One region of the Streptomyces sp. NPDC093568 genome, then DNA from elsewhere that is predicted to be linked to it. Evidence: riboswitches for the same ligand, from Rfam matches in the RefSeq annotation. Region 1 holds a riboswitch; the other holds the start of a gene.
What was found. Region 1 has a riboswitch for cobalamin ahead of ACIRD7_RS02895 (ABC transporter substrate-binding protein). Riboswitches for the same ligand answer to the same signal wherever they lie in the genome.

Region 1 (4,478 bases):
GGCGACGACGTCACGGACGGTCAGTTCGGTCTGGGTGTCGGCGTGCTGTTCGACGGTGGCGACGCGCCGGGCGACAGCCCGGCGGCCGACCTCGGCGAGCGGGCGTCCGTCCAGGGTGACGACCCCGGCGGTGGGAGCGAGAATCCCGGCGAGAATCCTCAACAGCGTCGACTTTCCCGAACCGTTGGGGCCGAGCAGTCCGACCGTCTCGCCGGGGCGCAGCACGAGGGTGACGCCGTCGACGACGACCCGGCCGGCGACCCGGCGGACGACACCCCGGGCCTGGAGGATGGTCATGCCTTCCTCCGTCCCCGGTGGAGCACGGCCACGAACGCCGGTACGCCGATGAGGGACGTGACGACGCCCACCGGGACCTCCTGGGGGTCGAGGACGGTGCGGGCGGCGGTGTCCACCCACACCAGGAAGACGGCTCCGGTCAGCGCCGTGACCGGCAGCAGGCGGGCGTGGCCGGAGCCGGTCAGGGCGCGGGTGGCGTGCGGCAGGACCAGGCCGACGAAGCCGATCGCGCCGGCACAGCTGACCAGGGCCGCGGTGAGCAGCGCGGTCGTGCAGAGCAGGACCAGGCGGGTGCGGGCGACCCGGACGCCGAGTCCGGCGGCGGCGTCCTCGCCGAAGGCGAAGGCGTCCAGGGTGCGGGCGTGGCCGAGGCAGACGGCGAGGAAGACGGCCAGGACGGCGGCGCAGAGCAGCACTTGTCCCCAGTCGGCGCCGGCGAGCGAGCCCAGCAGCCAGAACAGCACGCCTCGGGTGGTCTCGGCGTCGGCGGAGGTCAGCACGACGAACGAGGTCAGCGCGGAGAACAGCTGCATGGCCGCCACCCCGGACAGCACGACCCGGTCGGTGCTGCCGCCGAGGACATGGCTGAGCAGCAGCACCAGCGCGAAGGAGGCCAGCGCGCCAAGGAAGGCGCCCGCGGACAGCGACACCACTCCCCCGCCCACCCCGAGCACGACGACGGCGACGGCTCCGGTGGACGCGCCGGAGGACACCCCGAGCACGAACGGGTCGGCCAGCGGGTTGCGCAGCAGCGACTGCATCACCGCCCCGCACACCGCGAGTCCGGCTCCGCACACGGCGGCGAGCAGGGTGCGCGGCATCCGCAGGTTCCACACGATGCCGTCCCGCAGCGGCGCCAACGTGCTCTCGCCGAGGCCGAGATGGGCTGCGACGGCGGCCCACACGTCCGCCGTGGAGATGTCGGCGGGCCCGATCGTCACCGCGACGGCGACCGAGGCGAGCAGCGCGGCCAGTCCGAGGCCGGCCAACAGCGGCGTACGGACGCTCACTTGGCGCGTCCGTCGAGGCCGAAGCCGCGCAGTGCCTCGGCGACCTGCTCGATCCCCTCGACCGTGCGGATGGAGGGGTTCATGGCCTGTCCGCTGAGCAGGACGAAGCGCTTCTTCTTCACCGCGGTCAGGTTGCGGGTGGCGGGGTTGGTCTCCAGGAAGCGGATCTTGGCCGCGGCGGTCTCGGCGGTCTGCTGCTTGCGCGTGAGGTCGCCGAGCACGATGACGTCGGGGTCGCGGTCGGCGACGGTCTCCCAGTTGATCTGGGGCCATTCGTCGTGGGTGTCGGAGAAGACGTTCCGCGCGCCGACGGCACGGGTGATGGCGCCGGGCGCGCCGCAGCAGCCGGCGAGGTAGGGCGACTGGGAGTTGGCGAACCAGTACATGAGGGAGACCCCGGAGGCGTCCAGCCCGTGGGTCGCCTGGCGCACCCGCTCCTTCAGCCGGGCGATCAGCTGCTCGCCGCGCGCGTCGACGCCGAACGCGCGGGCCAGGTCGCGGATCTCGCCGTACACCGCGTCGAGGGTGAGCGGCTCGCCGCGCGATCCGTCGCCGCCGCTGTCGTTGTCCTTGCCGGCCGCGCAGTCGGAGGGCGAGACGTACGTCGGCACGCCCAGCTTCTCGAACTGCTCACGGGTGGCGACGCCGCCCTTGCCGAGCGTGGAGACGAACGAGGCGGTGACGAAGTCCGGTTCGGCGTCCAGGACCTTCTCGAAGGAGGGGTTGTCGTCGGCCAGGCGGGGCACGCTCGCGCCTGCCTTCTCCAGGCCCTTCATCACCGGGTCCGTCCAGGTCGCCGTACCGGCCATGCGGTCGGCGAGGCCGAGGGAGAGCAGGATCTCGGTGGTGCCCTGGTTGAGGGAGACGACGTGCCGCGGGGGCGACTTGAGGGTGACCTGGTGGCCGCAGTTGGCGATCGTGCGTGGGTAGCCGGCGCCGTGGGGCTTCGCGGTGTCCGCCGCGGAACCGCCGCCGCAGGCGGTGAGCAGCAGGGCCGAAGCCAGGAGCAGGACGGCGGAACGGGACATGGGCATGCCTCGGGGGTCGGGGCTCGTACGCGGAGCCTGGCCTACGGACGTCCTCCCCGCCGGGTCGGCGCGGAGGTGCCAGCAGGTCTTCGGACTCGGGTTCGTCCGGTCGGGGCGCCTTCCCGGTCTCCCAGTGGCGTGCCGTGCCCCGCCCGTCCCCCTCACCGCTGCGCGTCAGTTCCGGATTCGCACCGGATTCCCTGGCCTCGGATGTGGCTCGACTGGCCCGACGAGGCTATCAAGTCCGTACGACGGTCAGGTCGTGCGATCGGTCAGGTCGTGCCATCGGTCACGGGGTACGGCACGAAGGTGCTGGTGTGCTGGTCGATCCGCAGGGTCCGGCCGAGCGGCGGCGCGGCCCGCTGGGGGCAGTCGAGGCGTTCGCAGACGCGGCAGCCCATGCCGATGGGGGTGGCGGCGGAGGGGCTGGTGAGGTCGAGGCCGTCGGAGTAGACGAGCCGGTGCGCGTGCCGGATCTCGCAGCCCAGCCCGATGGCGAACGTCTTGCCGGGCTCGCCCCAGCCGCCGCGGGCCCGGGTGACCGCGCGGGCCGTCCACAAGTACCGCTGCCCGTCCGGCATTTCGGCGATCTGGACGTGGATCCGGCCGGGCGCGGCGAACGCCTCGTAGACGTTCCACAGCGGGCACGTGCCGCCGGCCCGGGAGAAGTGGAAGCCGGTCGCGGACTGCCGCTTGGACATGTTGCCGGCGCGGTCGACCCGCACGAAGGAGAAGGGGACGCCGCGCAGCCGGGGGCGCTGGAGGGTGCTCAGCCGGTGGCAGACGGTCTCGTAGCCGAGGCCGTGCCGGTCGGTGAGGCGCTCGATGTCGTAGCGGACCTCCTCGGCCGCCGCGTGGAAGGCGGTGTACGGCAGCACGAGCGCGGCGGCGAAGTAGTTGGCGACGCCGATGCGGGCCAGGGTGCGGGCGGGCGAGTCGGCCGGGAAGTCCTCGGCGGCCTGCCGGTCCAGTTCGGCTCCGTACTCCAGCAGCGCGAGCTGCGTCGCCATGCGGAAGGCGCGCTGGCCGGGGCGCAGCCGGGCCGAGAGGTGGAGGGTGCGGGTCGTCTCGTCGTAGTGGTGCAGATGGTCGCCGGAGCCGGTGGACACGTGGTCGTCGGATCCGGTGGACAGACGGATGCCGTGCGCGTCGGCGAGGCGTGCGGTCAGGGCCCTGAGGACCTCACCGGGCCGGATGCCGATCTCCCCGGCCAGTTCCTCGGCGGCGAGGTCGGTGTCGTGGAGGTAGTTCTGGCGCCGGTAGAAGAAGTCGCGGATCTCCTCGTGGGGCGAACGCGGCACGTCACCGGCCGTGTTGCGGCCGTCGGCCGGTCCGGCGAGCCGTTCGGACAGCAGTTGGTTGCGCCGGCCCAGGTCGAGCAGCACCTGTGCGACCGCCGGCATCCGTGAGGCGAGTTCGGCGAGGTCGGTCGCGGAGACCCGTGCGGCGGCGATCTCGCCGGTCAGCGCCTCGCGCAGGTCGGCCACCAGACGGGCGGTGTCGCGTTCGGAGAAGAAGCCCGCATCGACGCCGAAGGTCTCGGTGAGCCGGAGCAGGACGGGCACGGTGAGCGGGCGGGAGTCGTGCTCCATCTGGTTCAGGTAGCTCGGCGAGATCGCGAGGACGCGGGCCAGTTCGGCCTGGCTCATCCGGCGCTCCTCGCGCAGCCTCCGCAGCCGCGCGCCCGCATAGGTCTTGCTCACCCTGAGCTCCTGTCGGATCCGGTACGGGACCCGGTCAGCGTATGCGAACCGGTGCCGTTCGCACCCTTCGCAAGCTTGGCAATCGACGGCGAGAAGATTCGCAGAACTTGGCATGAGTCCACCATTGATGGCACTTAGTGCCGATGTCAGAGTCTTTCTGCGGCCCGCCGAACCACCCTGGAAAACGGCAGAATTGCTCAGCTCCGCCCTGCGGGTGAGGGCGAGCCGCCGCCCCTACACGACACGCAGTGCCAGCCCGTGCCGCGACCGGCGTCGGCTTGGCATACGCAACAGACCGAGGAGACGGTGACAGTCATGACCGAGGCGAGCACACGGGCGGCGGAACTCGCGTCGCGCTGGGCCACCGACCCGCGCTGGCAGGGCATCGAGCGCACGTACACCGCCGAGGACGTCGTACGGCTCTCCGGCAGCGTCCGCGA
Region 2 (4,478 bases), on a different contig from region 1:
ATGCCGAGGACGGGCCGTCCTTCGGCGGCCCGGCGGACCAGGGCGTCCGCGAGCCCCCGCTCCCGCAGCCACTCCAGCGCCCGAACCGTCCCCCGGGTCCCGGGGACGATGACGAGATCCGCGTCGGCCAGCTCCTCCGGCCGGTCCACGAACCGTACGACGACGCCCGGTTCGGCGGCGAGCGCGTCCACGTCGGTGAAGTTGGACATGAGGGGGACGGCACAGACGGCGACCCGCAGCACGTCCTCGCCGACGGGCGGGGCGACGTTCGACTCCCGTACCGTGCCCCGCAGGGAGACCCGCAGCCCGTCCTCCTCGTCGATGCCGAGCCCGTGCCGGAAGGGCAGGACGCCGTACGTCCGCCGCCCGGTGAGGTCGTGCAGCATGTCGAGGCCGGGTTCGAGGAGCGAGACGTCGCCGCGGAACTTGTTGACGAGGAACCCGGCGATCAGCTCCTGGTCCTGACGGGACAGCAGCGCGACGGTCCCGAAGAACGAGGCGAAGACGCCGCCGCGGTCGATGTCGCCGACGACGAGGACGGGGAGTCCGGCATTGCGGGCGATGCCCATGTTGACGATGTCGGTCCGGCGCAGATTGATCTCGGCCGGAGAGCCGGCCCCCTCACAGATCACCGCGTCATACGTGCCCCGCAACTCGGCGAGACAGTCCAGCACGGTTCCGAGCAGCCGCTGCTGCCGCCCGCCGTGGTACCCGCGTGCGCTCAGCTCACCCACCGGCTTGCCCAGCAGCACGACCTGACTGCTCTGCTCGCCACCGGGCTTGAGCAGCACCGGATTCATGAGCGCGGTCGGCTCGACCCGGCAGGCCTGCGCCTGCATGGCCTGCGCCCGCCCGATCTCCGCGCCCTCGCGCGTGACGAACGAGTTCAGCGACATGTTCTGCGCCTTGAACGGCGCGACCTTCACCCCCTGCCGGACCAGCCAGCGGCAGATCCCGGCCGTGACGACGCTCTTGCCGGCGTCGGAGGTGGTGCCGGCGACGAGAAGCCCCCCGCCCGTCATGACGTACGCCCCTTCGCGATACGGCGCGCGGCGGCACAGACGCCGAGCGCGAGCCAGCCGACGCGCTGCGACAGCCGTACGGCCCGCTCGATGTCGGCGGTTTCGACGGCCCGCCCGGACTTGTTGAGCACGGGCCGGTGCTCGACCCGCCCGCCGTACGACAGGGTCCCCCCGAGCCGCACCCCGAGCGCCCCCGCGAACGAGGCCTCCACGGGACCGGCGTTGGGGCTCGGGTGCTGCGCGGCGTCGGCGCGCCAGGCTCGTACGGCACCCCGGGGATCGCCCCCGGCGACTGCGGCGAGCACGGCGGTCAGCCGGGCCCCCGGCCAGCCGGCCAGGTCGTCGAGCCGGGCGGAAGCCCAGCCGTAGCGGCGGTACTTGGGAGACTTGTGGCCGACCATCGCGTCCAGCGTGTTCACGGCCCGGAACCCGAGGAGTCCCGGCACCCCGCCGACGGCACCCCACACCAGGGCCCCCACGACCGCGTCGGAGGTGTTCTCGGCGACGGACTCCACGACCGCCCGCGCGATCCCGTCCGCGTCCAGCGCCTGCGGATCCCGTCCGCACAGATGCGGCAGCCGGGCCCGTGCCCCCTCGATGTCCCCCGCGTCGAGGGCCCCTCCGATGCTCCGGGCCTCGCGGGCGAGCGAGGTTCCGCCGACGACGGCCCAGCAGGCGGCGCCGGTCAGCGCGACGGAGGCGGCGGGAGAGGTACGTACGGCACGCGCGGCGAGTGCCCCGAGGGCGACGGCGCCACCGGCGCACACGGCGGTGTGCAGCGCACCCCACGCGCGGTCGTCGCGCCACAACACCTTCTCGACGGCGCCGGCGGCCCGCCCGAACGCGGCGACCGGATGCCCCCGGCGGGGATCGCCGAGCAGCAGGTCACCGAGAAGTCCGGCGGCGGCGCCGTACGCGAAAACGCGATCGGCTCGCATCGGGGTCAGCCGACCGTGGGGTCACACGTGGGTCTGTTACTGCGTGTCGATCGGCAGGCGAGCATCGCGTCATGTCCTCACTCAGGGTGTCCACGCCCTGGTTCGACGAGACCGGCGGTGAGAGTTCCTGGCTCCCGGGGCTTTCTACCCCGGTGACAGTGGCGGGACCGCGCCGGATTCACACCGGCTTCCTCTCCTACCGCCGTACTTGGCCCCGGCAGTCCACCATGGGGTTGGAAGGGGCGTCAACTTGCCGTTGACCTGCGACGGGAGAGTGTGCGAAGGCCCACACAACGGTGAGGCGCGGGACGGTCGTCCGTCCCGCGCCTCGGGTGTTTCAGGTGATGCGCGCCGTGTGTCAGGCGACGATCAGATAGATCCCGTACGCCACCGCGGCCGTGCACGCGGCGAAGCAGGCGTACGCGCCCGTGACCGCGAGTGCGGCCGAGTCGCCCTGGGCGACCGCGCGTTCGCGGCGGGACAGGCCGGCGATGCCGAGGGTGAACAGGCCCACCAGGGCCACGGTGACCACGAGGCTGACGCCGAAGACGGAGCCGAGGGCCGCCCAGTCGATCTTCATGGTTCTTCTTTCTGGTTGGTAACCGGGCGGGTCAGACGGTGGCCTGGGAGGAGGCCGGCTCGTTGGACGGGGCCGGGATCGTGGCCGTGAGGTCCTCGGCGGGCGTGCCCGCGGGGGGCGGGGTCACGGCGGCCATGGCGGTGGTGACCACGCCGGGCGCCTCGTCCGTCTCGACGACGTTCGTGTGGTCGATGACCTCGCGGCGGGAGATCTTCCAGATCACGGCGCTGGAGGCGACCAGGAAGACGGCGACCACGGCCGTGCCCCAGGCGCCGAAGCCCGTCACGTACTCCGCGAGCGCGCCGACCAGGGCGGCGGCCGGCAGGGTCAGGCCCCAGGCGACGAACATCCGGGTGGCCGTCGACCAGCGGACGACGCCGCCCTTGCGGCCGAGGCCGGCGCCCATCACCGAACCGGAGACGGAGTGCGTGGTGGAGAGGGAGAAGCCGAGGTGCGAGGAGGCCAGGATGACCGTGGCCGCGCTGGTCTGGGCGGCGAAGCCCTGCTGCGGCTGAAGGTCGGTCAGGCCCTTGCCCATGGTGCGGATGATGCGCCAGCCGCCGAGGTAGGTACCGAGCGCGATGGCCAGGCCCGCGGTGAGGATGACCCACAGGGGCGGGTCGGAGTCGGGGGCGAGGGTGCCGCCGGCGACCAGGGCGAGGGTGATGATGCCCATCGTCTTCTGCGCGTCGTTGGTGCCGTGAGCCAGGGAGACCAGGCCGGCGGAGGCGATCTGCCCGGCGCGGTAGCCCTTCTTGGAGGCGTTGCCGTCGGCCTTCTTGCCGAGGGAGTACGTCAGGCGCGTGGCCAGCAGCGCGGCGATGCCCGCGACCAGCGGGGCGGCGATCGCCGGGATCAGCACCTTGGTGACGAGCACGTCGCCGTGGACGGCGCCGACGCCGGCCGAGGCGATGGTGGCGCCGATCAGGCCGCCCATCAGGGCGTGCGAGGAGCTGGAGGGCAGGCCCACGAGCCAGGTCAGCAGGTTCCAGAGGATCGCGCCGACCAACGCGGCGAATATGACCTCGGGGCGGATGCCGGTCTCGTCGACGAGACCTTTGGAGATCGTGTTGGCGACCTCCACGGAGAGGAAGGCGCCTACAAGGTTCAGTACGGCGGACATGGCCACCGCGACCTTGGGCTTGAGCGCACCGGTCGAGATGGTCGTGGCCATCGCGTTGGCGGTGTCGTGGAAACCGTTCGTGAAATCGAACGCGAGTGCGGTTACCACCACAATCGCGAGGATCAGCGAGAAGTTTTCCATTTACCCAGGCAATCGTTCGAGGTCATTGGCCGGACGAACGTAGGTAACCTGGATGAACGAAAGGTGAACTGGGGTGGGCCGCACGGTGTCTGCGAGCGCCGGAAGCGGAAACCTTCGATCCGCAGGTCGCCGCACGGCCCAGGCGTCGCCGGGCTAGTAGCCCCGGGCGAACCTCCTCAGCTGGTTCATGGAGCCGTTGAAGAGATTTTGGTCACCCGGCAGGCTGCCGCTGTTGTCGTACTGCCAGAAGGTCCAGAACTGCCACCCGGCCGGCATCGAGCCCGCGGTCGACGAGTTGTAGCGGGCTATCCACAGAGCGTGGTTCGAGGCGAAGGCGCGGCTGGCGCCGGTGCAGGTGTTCCACCAGTGCGTGGTCGTGTAGATCACCGGGCGGCGGCCGGTCAGCCGCTTCACCTCGTTGCTGAAGGACTGGATCCAGTCGACCATCTTCGCCTTGCTCAGGCCGTAGCACTTCTGCCTGCCGTACGGGTTGTACTCGATGTCGAGGGCGGGTGGCAGGGTCCAGCCGTCCGACCGCCAGGCGCCGCCGTTGCCGACGAAGAACGCGGCCTGGGTCCTGCCGGACGACTTGTTCGGCACCGCGAAATGGTACGCGCCGCGGACCAGGCCGGCATTGCGGGAGCCGTTGTACTGCTGGCCGAAGTAGGGGTTGC

Region 2: it holds a riboswitch for cobalamin, as region 1 does, so the genes downstream of both, ACIRD7_RS20910 (cobalamin biosynthesis protein) here and ACIRD7_RS02895 (ABC transporter substrate-binding protein) in region 1, are expected to answer to the same signal.

Annotation. Positions count from the first base shown of each region.
Region 1 covers NZ_JBIWJD010000001.1:689,543-694,020, reverse strand. The annotation lists gene ACIRD7_RS02905 (ABC transporter ATP-binding protein) at 1-297, opposite strand, end outside; gene ACIRD7_RS02900 (FecCD family ABC transporter permease) at 294-1,307, opposite strand; gene ACIRD7_RS02895 (ABC transporter substrate-binding protein) at 1,304-2,335, opposite strand; cobalamin riboswitch at 2,398-2,576, opposite strand; gene ACIRD7_RS02890 (short-chain fatty acyl-CoA regulator family protein) at 2,608-4,038, opposite strand; gene aceA (isocitrate lyase) at 4,354-4,478, shown strand, end outside.
Region 2 covers NZ_JBIWJD010000005.1:60,857-65,334, reverse strand. The annotation lists gene ACIRD7_RS20915 (cobyric acid synthase) at 1-1,022, opposite strand, end outside; gene ACIRD7_RS20910 (cobalamin biosynthesis protein) at 1,019-1,960, opposite strand; cobalamin riboswitch at 2,061-2,203, opposite strand; gene ACIRD7_RS20905 (hypothetical protein) at 2,319-2,540, opposite strand; gene ACIRD7_RS20900 (anion permease) at 2,572-3,804, opposite strand; gene ACIRD7_RS20895 (lysozyme) at 3,958-4,478, opposite strand, start outside.